DNA from 2 places in the Brevibacillus sp. HD3.3A genome. Region 2 is predicted to be linked to the other one. Evidence: a T-box and tRNA genes for the amino acid it is inferred to sense, from the RefSeq annotation. Region 2 holds a T-box; the other holds one or more tRNA genes.
The links. The T-box of region 2 lies ahead of serS (serine--tRNA ligase). A T-box ahead of a tRNA ligase gene usually reads a tRNA of that ligase, here a tRNA-Ser.

Region 1: it encodes a tRNA-Ser, which carries the amino acid that the T-box ahead of serS (serine--tRNA ligase) is inferred to sense. The anticodon was not compared.

The regions. Positions count from the first base shown of each region.
Region 1 is NZ_CP085874.1:2,207,058-2,214,764, reverse strand. It holds gene HP435_RS10850 (exo-beta-N-acetylmuramidase NamZ domain-containing protein) at 66-2,225, shown strand; gene HP435_RS10845 (acyl-CoA synthetase) at 2,539-4,107, opposite strand; tRNA gene HP435_RS10840 (tRNA-Ser) at 4,441-4,529, opposite strand; gene HP435_RS10835 (aldehyde dehydrogenase family protein) at 4,604-6,022, opposite strand; gene HP435_RS10830 (peptidase) at 6,189-7,469, opposite strand; gene HP435_RS10825 (3-oxoacid CoA-transferase subunit B) at 7,524-7,707, opposite strand, start outside.
Region 2 is NZ_CP085874.1:31,969-39,675, forward strand. It holds gene HP435_RS00225 (hypothetical protein) at 1-117, opposite strand, end outside; gene HP435_RS00230 (D-alanyl-D-alanine carboxypeptidase family protein) at 320-1,627, shown strand; gene pdxS (pyridoxal 5'-phosphate synthase lyase subunit PdxS) at 1,737-2,621, shown strand; gene pdxT (pyridoxal 5'-phosphate synthase glutaminase subunit PdxT) at 2,632-3,207, shown strand; T-box leader at 3,346-3,566, shown strand; gene serS (serine--tRNA ligase) at 3,616-4,896, shown strand; gene aceB (malate synthase A) at 5,387-6,994, shown strand; gene aceA (isocitrate lyase) at 7,028-7,707, shown strand, end outside.

The sequences.
Region 1 (7,707 bases), 2.2 Mb from region 2:
TTCCTCCCAAAACGCGTTACAATGAAGCAAGAAACGACAGTATTTTTTCGAAAGAGGCAATGATGATGAAAAAGTTTATTCCTTTTCTTATCCTCGCATTGATCTTGACCATGATCCCTCCCGGCGGCAGTTCTGCCAATACGACTGCGGTCCAGCTGGGAAGCGATTTGCTGTTTGACCGCTTTCATCAGCTGATTGAGGGGAAAAACGTCGGGCTGATCACGAATCAAACCGGAATCAACAGTCAGGGAGCGAGCACGATCGACCTGTTGCGGCGCGACCGCTCTGTCAAACTCACGGCTCTTTTCGCCCCGGAGTATGGCCTGGACGGCAAAGAGCAGGTCGGCACTCAGGCGAAGAGCTACACCCATCCGGTTTACGGGATTCCTGTCTACAGCTTGTACGGCTCGACTCGCCAGCCGACGCCGGAGATGATGGGGCATTTTGACACTTTGCTCGTCGACTTGCAAGATACAGGCTCCCGAACGTATACGTACATATCGACACTCCACTACGCCATGGCTGCGGCGAAGGAACAAGGCAAACGAATCGTCGTGCTCGATCGCCCGAATCCGCTTGGCGGCACAATCGTAGAGGGACCAGTCCTGGAAAAACCTTATCAATCGTTCATCGGCATCGACGAGCTGCCTCTCGCTCACGGGATGACCATCGGCGAGCTTGCCCTGTTCTTCAACCGCTCGATCGGCGCTGATTTGTATGTCGTTCCGATGGAAGGCTACACGCGCGGCATGACCTACCCCGATACGGGGCTGAAATGGGTGCCAAGCTCCCCGCACCTTCCTGACCTGACGTCCGTCTACGGGTACATGGCTACCGGACTCGGCGAAGGCACACCGGTCAAGCAAGCGGACAACTTCGCCTGGATCGGCGCGGAAGGCATCGATTCCGTCCAGTTCGCCGACTTGTTGAACGGCAGCTTGCTGCCTGGCGTGCTTTTTCTCCCTGAGAAGAAGGAAAACGCTGGCGGCGTGCGCCTGCACATCCACGATTCGCGCGTTTTCAATCCGGTTCGCACGGGTCTGTACGCGCTTGCCTACGCGCGACAGCTTCAGCCGTTTGCGGTTCCACAGAGCACCGAGAAAGAAATCACGATGTTCGATCAAGTCATGGGCACCAGCAAAATCGCCCAATTGCTTGCCCAAGGCAAAAGCCCGCAAGAAATCGTCGCTTCCTATGCAGAAGCGCTGGGCAAATTCGTCGAGCTGCGCAAAAGCTTTTTAATCTATGGGGAGACGCCGTTCGTGCCGTCTGGAGCGATTCATAGTCCGTACGCTGCTCCGCTCCCGGCCAAACCACCTGTTCCACCTGCACCGCCTGCTGGCAAGCCTGGAACCGTTACGCCACCAGCTCCAAGCATTCCAGAGCCTGCCAAGCCACCTGGTACGAACACTCCGGCTCCAAGCACGCCAGAGCCTGCCAAGCCACCTGGTACGAACACTCCGGCTCCAAGCACGCCAGAGCCTGCCAAGCCGCCTGGTACGAACACTCCGGCTCCAAAGCCGCCTGCACCAGCGCAGAAGCCGCCAGCAGTCCCTGCACCAAAGCCTGGCGACAAGATCGCGTATTTGACTTTTGACGATGGCCCTTCTCCGGTAACACCGCAAATTTTGGATACGCTGAAAAAAAATCAGGTCAAAGCTACTTTCTTCATCGTCGGAAGAAATGTGCCCGGCCACGAAGCGATCCTGAAACGAATTGTGGCAGAAGGCCATGCTATCGGTGGTCATACGTACTCGCATGACTACAAGATTGTGTACAAAAGCATGGAAGCCTTTTTTGCCGATCTGGAAAAAGGCAACCAGCTGATCGAAAAAGCAACGGGAGTCAAGCCCGTCCTGTTCCGCTATCCGGGCGGCAGCACCAACACCGTCAGCCTCAAATACCAGGATACGAAACGATACAGCAAGCAAGCGCCTGTCATGAACGCCATTAAAGCCGAAGCGAACAAAAGAGGCTATACGTTCATCGACTGGAATGTGACCAACGGCGACGCCCGCAGCAATAAATATACAGCCCAGCAAGCTCTCGCCAACGTCAAGGCGCAAGTAAAAGCCCAAAAAGAAATTGTCGTGCTCATGCACGATGCGAGCACGAAAACACCTACGGCCCAGGCGCTGCCTGAAGTAATCGCCTTTTTGAAAGCAAAAGGCTACCGCTTTGAAGCAATCCACCCTGACCAGCCGACTGTGTCTCATGTGAAATAGGATACAGGCAAAAAAACCCGCCCGACAGCCGAAACATCCGGTGATCGAGCGGGTTTTTGTTGGGAGGGTGGGTCAGCCCTTGCCCTTGCATCGGGACGGGCTTTTGTTTGTAGCAGCAGACCAGCTCATGCATCGAGTTAGGCTTTTGTTCACAGGGGCGGACTAGCCCTTGCATCGAGCTAGGCTTTTGTTCACAGGGGCGGACTAGCCCTTGCATCGAGCTAGGCTTTTGTTCGCAGCGGCGAACCAGCCATGTATCGAGCCGGGCTTTTGTCCGCAGTAGCGAACCAGCCCCTGTTGTCCCCCAAACGACTTACGAAGTCGGCAGCGTGTCGTAGCGCAGACGCAGTTCACGCTTTAATATTTTCCCGCTCGGGTTGCGCGGGAGCGTGTCCGTGATAAAGACATACTTCGGCGCCTTGAACGAGGCGAGGCGCTCTTTGCAAAAGGCGAGCATTTCTTCTTCCGACACAGTCTCGCCTGCCTTTGGCACCACGACTGCCGCCACAGCCTCGATCCAGTACGGATGGGGAATGCCGATTACAGCTACTTCCGATACTTTCGGGTGCTGGTAGATCAGCTCCTCGACTTCCCTGCTCGCTACGTTTTCCCCGCCTGATTTGATCATGTCCTTTTTCCGGTCGACGACAGTAATATAGCCTTCTTCATCCATAATCCCCAAGTCGCCGCTGTGGAACCAGCCGCCGAGAAAAGCTGCCTGCGTCTTTTCTTCGTCGCGGAAATAACCGATCATCGCATGGCTCGTTCGATGAACAATCTCACCAACGCAGCCCCTGGGCACCTCGACGCCATCGTCATCGACAATTTTTGTCTCTACATTGAGCGCAGGTTTGCCAGCCGATCCGGCTTTGCGAATCTGGTCCTTCGGCTGCAATACCGTCGCCAGTGGAGCTACTTCGGTCTGTCCGTAGAAGTTGTAAAATTGCGCATTGGGCAGACGCGTTCCCAGCTCCTTCAACACTTCTACAGGCATGATCGCCGCGCCGTAGTAACATTTTTGCAGCGAAGACAAGTTCCGCGACGAAAACTCGGGAGAGCGGAGCAAGGCAATCCAAACAGTCGGCGGGCAAAAAAGCTGTGTCGCCTGGTGGCTCTCTACGACCTGAAGCATCAAGCCTGGCGTCGCTTGCTCCAAAATAATGCCGGTGCCACCCAGATATACATACGGCCCGAGGAAGCAGTGCAGCTGCGCGCTATGGAACAAAGGAAGCGCGTGCACAGCTACATCATCGTGCGACATGTTTCCTTCTATAATCGTGCTGACGTATTCCGAAAGAATGCTGCTGTGCGTCAGCATGACTCCTTTTGGCCTCGATTCCGTGCCGCTCGTGTACAAAATGTGGGCGACATCCTCGTCGGCCAGCTCCAGCTCCGGCTCTTCCGTGCTGGCGCCCTCAATCAGCGGGCGAAACGGCACCCACTCTCCTTCCTGCACCGCTGGCCTGGAGATCAGCGACAAAAGCTTGGGCGATAAGTTTGCCGATTCGAGCGCTTCCTTGGCGACCGTGAGAAATTCCGGAGCCACAAAGCAGGCGCTCACCTCTGCATGTCCGAAAATAAAAGCCACATCGCTTGTATGCAGCATGAAGTTGATCGGCACCATAATCAGCCCCGCTTTGGCCAGCGCAAAGTTGAGGATGACAAAGTCCATGGAGTTTCTGGACAGAACCGCCACTCGCTCCCCTTTTTGCAATCCTTTGGCGAGGAAGGTGTGCGCAGCCTGATTGACAAGTTGATCCAACTCCGTGTATGTAAGTACCTCTTCCTCAAATTGCAAGGCAATCTTCTCGGGGTAGCGCAGCCTGCTTCGTCGCAAAATATCGCCAAGCGTATTTCTTCTTACTCGTTGGGCTTCCATCATCACAAACCCTCCCTCACCGTATTCCCCCTTATTATATCTCAATTTTCTGTGTTATGTTTATTTTCTGACTTTTAATAGCAAAAAAAGACGGCAGCTCCCTCTGCATTATTGAAGCTGCCGCAGGCCCCAAGAAACATTCGAGTCCTTGTGTACAGCATATCTTAAAACGGGCCGCTCTTCGATATTGGTTCTTCTGGATTTTGAGGAAAAAAACGGTGTGTGCTGGAATGGGCAGCTTCGGCGTCGGAGCACACGCTTGCATTTTGCTGATATAAAAAAGACCTCTTTAAACGAAAGAGATCTTCGTGTCCTATTCGGGTAATGAAAACACGGTGGCGGAGGGAGCAGGATTCGAACCCGCGTGAGCTTGCACTCTAACGGTTTTCAAGACCGCCCCGTTATGACCACTTCGGTATCCCTCCGCATCAATAGCTGGTTTAACTATAGCACAGCTGCAAGACCGCTTGCAAGCGTCGGCAGAAGCGAACCTACCGCTTTACCGCTTGACGACGACGAGCTTCAACTCGCTCAGTTCCTCGACGGCGCACGCGACACCTTCCCGTCCCAGCCCGCTCTCCTTCACGCCGCCAAACGGCATATGATCCACCCGGAACGTCGGGATGTCATTGATGATAACCCCGCCCACTCTAAGCTCGTCCGCCGCTTCCAACGCCAGTGACAAATTGTTCGTGTAAACCCCCGCCTGCAAGCCGTACCGCGAATCATTGACCAGCCTGATCGCCTGCTGGACCGACTGTACCGGATTGATCATGACGACAGGCCCGAATACTTCCTCGCGGGCAATCTTTGCCTCCCGCGGCACATGCGTCAGGACGGTCGGCAAAAGCATCCGCCCCATCAGTTCGCCGCCGCAGGCGAGCTTCGCCCCTTGGTCGAGCGCTTCCCCGATCCAGGCAAGCACGCGCTCTGTCTGCTTCGGATGGACCATGGCGGAAAAGTCTGCTTCTTCTTCTAGCGAATCTCCCCCGCGCAACGCCACCGTCTGTTCCACAAAGCGGCGGACAAATTCGTCATAGATGTCCGTCACGACATAAATTCGTTGCACAGACACACACACTTGACCAGAATAAGCAAAAGCCCCGAACAAGCAGCGCAAAACGACCTCGTCCAGCGGCGTATCGCGGTCGACGATGACCGCAGAATTGGCGCCCAGCTCCAAGATTACTTTTTTCAAGCCCGCCCGATTGCGCACCTCGACGCCCACTTCAGGGCTTCCGGAAAAGGTCACGGCGCGAACTCGCGGGTCGGTAACCAGCTTGTGGCCCACGACCTCTGCGCTGCCTGTGACGACGTTTAACGCTCCTGCCGGGAGTCCAGCCTGCTCTGCCAGCTCAGCGAGAAAAAGCGCACTGATCGGGGTCTGCGAAGCTGGCTTCAATACGACTGTATTGCCAGCAGCGAGCGCAGGCCCGACCTTGTGCGCTATCGAATTGAACGGAAAAGGAAACGGCGTGATCGCGCCCACGACTCCCAGAGGCTCGCGCACCGTGTAAGCGAGACGGCCTTCGCCACCGATAGCAGCGTCCAGTGGAATCGTTTCCCCGTGCAGCCGCTTGGCTTCTTCCGCTGCAAACCTGTACGTCTGCACCGTGCGGATGATTTCGCCGCGCGCTGTCCGAATCGGTTTTCCCGCTTCCAGCGCGACGATCCGGGCAGCTTCCTCCATTCGCTCATCCAACAGGATGGCGATTTTCTCCAGAATGGCTGCTCGCTGGTAAGCTGGCATGCGGCGCATGGGGGTTGTAGCTTCTTCGGCCGCTGCAATCGCCCGCTCTACTGCCACAGCATCCGCCTGGGGAATGTGTGCGATCACCTGACCTGTACAAGGCGAATACAACGGGGCATGGTCTGCCATAGGTATCCACTTTCCCCCGATAAAACACGCTCTTCTCATCGCCGTCTCCTCCGTCCCTGACACGATTGGATCTCTCAAAGCCTCTCCCAATCATTCTCCAGAGCAGACGGCGCTTCCTTGTCCTGCGCTCAAACTTTTTCCTTTTTTTCACAATTACCATCTCAAGTAGCTTAAAAGCGCCCTAGAAAAAGACGCTGCGGCTTCCTTACTGCGCTGGCCCTTCGGCTACCCCGCACCAGTCGAGCAGAGTCAAAGCAAAAATTTCCGCGCAGCGGAAGACGTCATCCAAAACGATGTACTCGTCCCGATAGTGCGCTACTTGTGTAACACCAGGCCCCACGACGATAGCAGGCGTATCGGCCAAAGCCGTCAACAAGCCGCCGTCTGTTCCCCACGGAGATGCTTCCACAATGGCACGCTCGCCCGTCACGGCCGCAAACTTGTCCTGCAAAATGTCCATGAGCGGATGATCCTGTGCGACATCCCCTGGCACCCAGCGCGCGCCGTACCATTCCAGCTCGACTGGCTGCTCCGCAAACCACGGATCGACTTCTGCCAGACGCTGCAAAGCCGCTTCCATTTCTGCCTTGGCATCCTCCATCTGCTCGCCGGGCGCGACTCCCATCCTGCCTTCCAGCTTGACGAGATCCGCGACAGACGACGGCCATTTTCCGCCTTCGATGACCCCGATGTTGATCGGGATCGGAATCGGCAGCTTGGCGTACAGCGGATCATCGAGACGGTCGTTGCGCTCTTTTTCCAGACGGCCAATCGCCTGCACGACGAGCATGCTCTTTTCGATGGCACTGACTCCTTCGTAGCGGGTGCCGCCATGGGCAGAGCGTCCCTTGACCGTCAGACGGAACCACATCGAGCCTTGCTGTTTCGGAAAAATTTTCATGTTGGTCGGCTCAGGGATCAGCGCAGCATCTGCCTTGTAGCCGCGCAGGATGGTGGCAAGCGTTCCGGCTCCGCCGCTTTCTTCCTCCACCACGCTTTGGAAAATGACGTCTCCCTTCAGGCTGACACCGAGCTTTTGCAGGACGGAAATAGCCAAGAGCGACGATAGGTTTCCACCCTTCATGTCGGTTGCGCCCCTGCCGTACAGTTTGCCGTCCTCCACTTTTCCGCTGAACGGATCATCGCTCCACTGGGCGTAATCGCCAGCGGGAACGACATCGACGTGCCCGTTCAAAATGAGCGAGCGGCCTTTCCCCGCGCCTTTCCAGACGCCGACGACGTTCGGACTGCCTTCAAACGTTTGCCGGGGGGAGACGAAGTATGGATGCGAAACCAGCTCTTCCCCTTCCATGACCCACAAGTCGACACTCAGGCCCATCTTCGCCAAATGATCGGCGATGCTTTTCTGAATCGCTTCCTCTGCTCCTTGCACGCTCGGGCTTTGCACCCACTCTTGCAGCAGCTTGACAGAAGCTTCCCGATCCTTTTCCAACTGCTCTCGTATCAGCGCTTGCCAGTTAGTCATGTTCTTCCTCCGTTTCTTGGGTTCGTCCTTTGCCTTTTGTCTTTTGCTTATTGTCTAGCGGAATACGCCTACTTCGCCCTCTATCTTCAGTTCCGCTTCGGTGGCCCCGATGACATCCGCCACACTGTACGGATACATGACCTCGCGCAAATACAAGCCATCTGGCGTAACTTCCATGACAGCCATGTCCGTGATGATCCAGTCTGCCGCCTGGGTGGCAGTGAGCGGAAGCGAGCAT
Region 2 (7,707 bases):
TTGCTGTTCCACTAGGGAATCGGTGTTCCTTTTTTCGACTGCGGCATGAGCAGAAACTGGATTCATAACAACCAAACCAAGAGCGAGTGAAGCAAAAGTGTATAAAACCTTATTCACGAGATAAGCCTCCTTAAATATTGAATATATTTCCATTTATACCATAATATAATTTAATTTCAATTATATTTTATATATCCAATCAATTACCTACTAATGAGTCTATTTGGACTTCAATGAGATCGTAATGGTATGTTAAACTTACACTTGGTGCTCAATTACCGTATGAATTTATGACAGAATTGGAGAGTGAGAAGAAACTATGAAGCGAACAACATGGAAAAAGCGACTGACAGGTCTGATCCTTTCTCTCGCAGTGTTTGCAACCGCAATGGGAGGAGCGGCGACGAAGGCCGATGCAGCACCTGCAGCCGATCTACAACTGGCAGCGAAATCTGCCATTCTATTAGAGGCATCAACAGGAAAAATATTGTACAGTATGAATCCAGATGCCTCACTGCCACCTGCCAGCATGAGTAAGATGATGGCGGAATACCTGGTGCAAGAAGCAATCAAGGAGAAGAAAATCAGCTGGGATGAGAAGGTGCCCGTAAGTGAGTATGCCTTCTATGTGGCAAGAATCTCCGATACGTCTGGCGTATACCTAAATCTAGGTGAGTCCTTCACAGTCAGAGAGCTGTACAATGCGATGGCTGTCGTTTCTGCTAATGACGCAACTGTACTGCTTGCTGAAAAGATTGCGGGCAGTGAAGCAAACTTCGTGCAGATGATGAACAAGAAGGCTGCAGAGTTTGGTATGAAAAACACGTCTTTCGTAACATCTAGCGGTTTGCCAGCCAACGAGTTGGGACCATATTCCGTTAAGACAGATCAAGTGGAAAACCTGATGTCTGCTCGCGATTCGGCCATCCTCGCTAGAAACCTGATTCGTGATTTCCCAGAAGCTTTGGAAGTATCCAAGATCCCACGGTTTACGTTCCGTCCCGGTTCTAAAAATGAGCTGAAAATGGCGAATAACAACTGGATGCTGCCTGATCTCCCGAATTACTATCAAGGTGTAGACGGATTAAAGACTGGTTATACCCAAGCAGCAGGCAATTGTTTTACTGGTACGGCCGTTCGTGATAACATGCGCTTGATTTCTGTTGTCATGGGAACAGACAGCAAAACAAAGCGCTTCGTAGAAACCAAAAAGCTTTACGACTACGGTTTCAGCAATTTCAAATTAACCAAGCAGTTGGACAAGAATGCTTCTGTAAAAGGCTTTGAAACTGCACCTGTAAAGAACGGGGTAGAACTGACAGTACCAGCAGTAACAGGCAGCGAAGTAAACGTACTGACCAAAATTGGCGGGGAAGCAAAATTCACCCCAACAGTTACCTTCCAAGACTTGAACGCGCCAATCAAGCAAGGCCAAGTAATCGGTAAGCTCGTACTGAAAGAAGAAGGGGCAAAAGACACCGATTACCTCCAGCCAGAAGACGCGGCAAAAGCAGGCGTGGATGTAGTGGCAAGCCAAGAGGTGGAAGAGGCGAGCTGGATTCGTCTGTTCTTCCGCAGCATCATTCAATTTTTCAGCAACTTGTTCAGTAGTGGAACAGGAAATTAAATAATGGTTGTTTTCCCCCTCATCTATCGTTTACAATGACGGTAACAAGGAACCATAACAGAGCATAACAGTTACGGTTCTGACTTCATGATGTAGGGGGAATTTTCATATGGTACAAGTAGGAACGTCCCGCGTAAAAAAAGGTATGGCTGAGATGCAAAAAGGCGGCGTTATCATGGACGTCGTAAATGCTGAGCAAGCAAAGATTGCTGAAGCTGCTGGCGCCGTAGCTGTTATGGCGCTGGAACGCGTACCTTCTGATATCCGTGCTGCTGGCGGAGTAGCCCGTATGGCTGATCTGGGCATTGTGGAGGAAGTTCTGAACGCTGTTTCTATCCCTGTTATGGCAAAAGCTCGTATCGGACATTTTGTCGAAGCCCGCGTATTGGAGTCAATGGGTGTAGATTACCTGGATGAAAGTGAAGTTTTGACCCCAGCGGACGATTTGTACCACATCAACAAAAAAGACTTCACTGTGCCGTTCGTATGTGGTGCGCGTGATCTGGGCGAAGCGCTTCGCCGCATCGGAGAAGGAGCTTCCATGATCCGCACAAAAGGTGAGCCAGGGACCGGGAACATCGTAGAGGCAGTTCGCCATATGCGCACGATGATGGCTCAAATCCGCAAAGTGCAGGCGATGTCTTACGATGAGCTGATGGCAGAAGCGAAAAATTTGGGTGCTCCATACGAACTGCTCGAACAAGTACACCAAACAGGCAAACTGCCTGTCGTGAACTTCGCGGCTGGTGGCGTAGCTACCCCGGCAGATGCGGCACTGATGATGCAATTGGGCTCTGACGGCGTATTCGTCGGCTCGGGTATTTTCAAATCGGAAAATCCGGAAAAATTCGCGCGGGCAATTGTCGAGGCAACTACCCACTACACAGATTACGAGCTGATCGCACGCGTATCAAAAGGCTTGGGCAGTGCGATGACAGGAATCGAGATTTCCAAAATCCGCGAAGCTGATCGCATGCAAGAGCGCGGCTGGTAAGGTGAGTCAAATGAAAATCGGTGTACTCGCGCTGCAAGGGGCTGTGGCAGAACACTTGCGCATGCTGGAGGAAGCAGGGGCGACAGCCGTTCCTGTCAAAAAAGCAGAGGAACTCGCAGACCTCGACGGATTGGTTCTCCCAGGCGGAGAGAGCACGACGATCAGCAAGCTGATGCATAAGTACGGATTCATGGATGCGCTTCGTGAGTTCGGAAGCGCCGGAAAGCCAATCTTCGGCACTTGCGCGGGAGCGATTCTCTTGGCCAAGCAGATTCAGGGGCAGGATGAGTGCCATCTGGGGCTGATGGATATCAAGGTGGAGCGGAACGCGTTTGGTCGGCAAAAAGAAAGCTTCGAGGTCACAATGCCCGTAGCTGGTGTCGGTGCAGATTATCCCGCAGTGTTTATCCGCGCTCCTTACATCGTAGAAGTCGGAGAAAATGCTGAGGTGCTTGCCAAGTACGATGAAAAGATCGTCGTTGCCCGAAACGGTCACTACCTGGCGGCTGCTTTTCACCCGGAATTGACCGAAGATGCACGGCTGCACAAATATTTCCTCGAAATGGTCAAAGAGTACAGAAGCTAAAGCCAATCAATAAACATCCTCGAAAGAAGATCGGCATGAACAAGATGCCGGTCTTTTTTTGTATGAAGATCATCGCGGAGTAGCCTTTACATACGTATAGAACCTGTAGTACAGTTAACAATAGAAGTATGCATGAATGAGAATGCGATGATGAGAACAAGTACCTCATGAAGAATCTGGTGCAGAGAGTCGGTGGTGGGTGCAAACCGATCCGGTCTGTGGGGGAATCCATCTCGGAGTGGCAAAGGAATGAACTTTGTCCGGAACCGTCCCGTTACGACGGATTGAGTGGATACATGTGCAGTCTTGGCGTGTATCAACGAGGGTGGCAACGCGGGTATACAACACTCGTCCCTTATGGGGACGGGTGTTTTTTGCATTTTATTATCGATTCGGAGGGATTCGAACATGTTGGACGTAAAAGTATTGCGTCAGGATTTGGAAGAAGTAAAACGCCGTTTGGCGCATCGCAACGAAGATATTTCCGCTCTGGATCAGTTTGCAGAAGTGGACGAAAAGCGCCGTCAAGTCATTCAGGAAGCGGAAGCTCTGAAAAATAAACGCAACACGGTATCTGAGCAAGTAGCCATCATGAAACGGAACAAAGAGAACGCCGACCATTTGATCGCGGAAATGAAAGAAGTAAACGAGCGCATCAAAGCGTTGGATGAGGAACTGCGTGGGCTGGATGAACAGCAAGAACTGATTTTGCTGAGCCTGCCTAACCTGCCACATGAAAGCACACCAATTGGTACTTCGGAAGATGACAACGTGGTGGCTTGGACGTGGGGCGAGCCTCGCAACTTTGGTTTTGAGGCGAAACCACACTGGGAAGTAGCCAGCCAGGCAGGGATTCTCGATTTTGAAACGGCAGCGAAGGTAACCGGAAGCCGCTTTGTCTTTTACAAAGGACTGGGAGCGCGTCTGGAGCGGGCGTTGATGAACTTCATGATGGATCTCCATTCCAATGAACACGGATATGAAGAAGTCATCCCGCCATTCATCGTGAACCGCGCGAGCATGACCGGAACCGGACAATTGCCTAAGTTTGAAGAAGATGCTTTTAAACTGGAAGGTCCTGATTACTTCCTGATTCCTACCGCAGAGGTGCCAGTGACGAACATGCACCGCGACGAAATCATGGATGGAGCAGACTTGCCTAAATACTATACGGCGTTCAGTGCTTGTTTCCGTTCGGAAGCAGGTTCGGCAGGGCGCGACACGCGTGGTCTGATTCGTCAGCACCAATTCAACAAAGTCGAGCTGGTGAAGTTCGTCAAACCGGAAGATTCCTACGATGAGCTGGATAAACTGGTGAAAAATGCGGAGAAGGTGTTGCAGCTGCTTGGACTGCCATACCGCGTGCTGAGCATGTGTACCGGAGATCTCGGATTTACTGCGGCGAAGAAATTCGACTTGGAAGTTTGGATTCCAAGCTACAATACGTACCGGGAAATCTCGTCGTGCTCGAACTTCGAGGACTTCCAGGCTCGCCGTGCCAATATCCGTTTCCGCCGCGATACAAAATCGAAGCCGGAATTTGTGCACACTTTGAACGGATCGGGTCTTGCGATCGGCCGTACAGTAGCAGCCATTTTGGAGAACTACCAGGAACAAGACGGTTCCATCACCATTCCGGAAGTTTTGCGTCCGTATATGGGTGGAGTAGAAAAAATCTCCCCGAAATAAGCGAGCAAAGAAACGCATAAAAGCATATGGAAAAGCAAAGCAGCCTTCTGATTCTGACGGGTCAGGGGCTGCTTTGTTTTTGCCAAAAAGAGCTGTAAATCAAGGACAAGGGCATGTTTTGATAAAATGTGTTCTAATACAGTGTGATTTTTTTGAAAATTGTGTTGCGCTGTATTAGTGTCTGTTATATAATAAAAACAAATTTAAAGAATATTGTTTTAATACAGATATGGAGGGAAAGAAAATGGACTGCTATCGGTGTGAAGGAAACGGCGAACAAAATTGCCCAAGATGTGGAGGCGTTGGTCACGATGACAACGGAGCGGCTTGCCATCATTGTTTGGGAGATGGGCATGTGAGTTGCAGTCATTGCAGCGGCAGCGGATATCAGGATTAGATCATTTTTTTTGCACCTACTGTACTATAATAATTTTTCGAAAACGAATCTGTACCATAATAATTCGGACGTTATCAAGGATGGTGACCAGTTTTGACTACGATTCCAACTAATCCATATCCGCTGGAGATTCAGATCACTGGCGAGATGCATTCCGGCTATCAGGAAATCCTCACGCCAGAGGCGGTTCAATTTGTGATCAAGCTGGAACAAAAGTTTGGCGACAGACGGCAGCAACTGCTTGCCGATCGCAAGGAACGTCAGCTGAAAATTGATGCGGGACAACTGCCTGACTTTTTGCCGGAAACAGCCGAGATTCGCAACGGAGATTGGACGATTGCTCCACTGCCGCATGATCTTTTGGATCGAAGAGTGGAGATCACCGGGCCATCTGGCGACCGCAAAATGGTGATCAATGCGCTGAACTCAGGCGCTCGCATGTTCATGGCCGATTTTGAAGATGCCAATTCGCCTACATGGGAAAACTCGATCCAGGGACAGATCAACATGAAGGACGCGGTTCGCCGCAACATATCATACACCAGCCCGGAAGGAAAACAGTACACCCTGAATGAGAAGACGGCTGTATTGATCGTACGGCCGCGTGGCTGGCACCTCGATGAAAAACACATACTCCTTGACCAACAGCCGATTTCCGGCAGCCTGCTCGACTTTGGTCTTTATTTTTACCACAACGTCGATGCCTTGATCGCGAACAAGACAGCCCCGTATTTTTACTTGCCGAAGCTGGAAAGCCATCTGGAAGCGCGCCTCTGGAACGATGTGTTTGTTTTCGCCCAGGAGGAACTGAATATTCCGCGGGGGACGATTCGCGCGACGGTGCTGATCGAAACGATTCTCGCTGCTTTTGAAATGGATGAAATTTTGTATGAGCTGCGCGAGCACAGTGCGGGATTGAACTGCGGGCGTTGGGATTACATTTTCAGCTACATTAAAAAGCTGCGCAATAGCCCGGATGTCATTACGCCTGACCGGGCACAAGTGACGATGACGGTTCCGTTCATGAAAGCCTACACCACTTTGGCGGTGAAGACTTGCCACAAACGCCAGGCACCTTGCATTGGCGGAATGGCAGCGCAAATTCCGGTGAAAAACGACCCGGTCAAAAATGAAGAAGCGATTGCCAAAGTACGTGCCGACAAAGAGCGGGAAGCATACGACGGGCACGATGGTACATGGGTAGCTCATCCGGCATTGGTGCCAGTTGCCATGGAGGTTTTCAATCGTTTGATGAGAGAGCCGAACCAGATCTGGTATAAGCGCGAGGACGTGCAGGTGCAGGCGAGCGACCTTCTGGCTGTACCCGAAGGCACGATCACAGAGGAAGGCGTTCGTACCAACATCAGTGTCGGTTTGCAATATATCGAGGCATGGCTTCGTGGCTTTGGGGCTGTTCCGATTCACAATCTGATGGAGGACGCAGCGACGGCAGAAATCTCCCGTGCACAAGTATGGCACTGGATTCGTCATCGACATGGCGTTCTTCAGGATGGCAGAAAGATCACGGAAGGCTTGGTGAAACAGTGGCTGAGCGAAGAACTGCAAGCGTTGAAACAAGCGATTGGCCAGGAGCGTTATGAAAACAGCAAATTCCAGGTCGCGGGCGAGCTTTTCTTGCGGCTGGTGACGGAAGACGATTTTGAAGATTTTCTGACTGTGCCGGGCTATCGCTATCTCTAAATAAAACAATAAAAATGGGTGGGGGAAACGAAAATGAGCAAACAAACAAAACAGGAAGCTATTCAACAGATCGAGCAAAGCTGGCAGGGCGAGCGTTTTCAAGGGATTACCCGGACGTACACGGCGGAAGATGTTTTCCGGCTGCGTGGTTCGGTTCAAATCGAGCACACACTGGCTCGTCTCGGAGCGGAGCGGCTGTGGAACTTGCTGAATACAGAGCATCATATCAAGGCGCTGGGGGCATTGACCGGGAATCAGGCGATTCAACAGGTAAAGGCCGGCTTGAAAGCCATTTACCTGAGCGGCTGGCAAGTAGCGGCTGACGCGAACCTTTCCGGACAAATGTATCCTGACCAAAGCCTTTACCCGGCGAATAGCGTTCCTCATGTTGTGAAAAGAATTAACCAGGCATTGCAGCGTGCTGACCAGATTGACCAGTCCGAAGGCGGCACAGATACGTATTGGTTTGCTCCGATTGTCGCTGACGCCGAAGCGGGCTTTGGTGGACCGCTGAACGTGTTTGAATTGATGAAAAGCATGATTGAAGCGGGGGCAGCAGGTGTGCATTTTGAAGATCAGCTGGCTTCCGAGAAAAAATGCGGACATATGGGCGGAAAAGTTTTGATCCCGACGCAGGCTGCTGTCCGCAATCTGATTTCGGCCCGTTTGGCAGCAGATGTCATGGGAGTGCCGACTATCATTGTAGCTCGTAC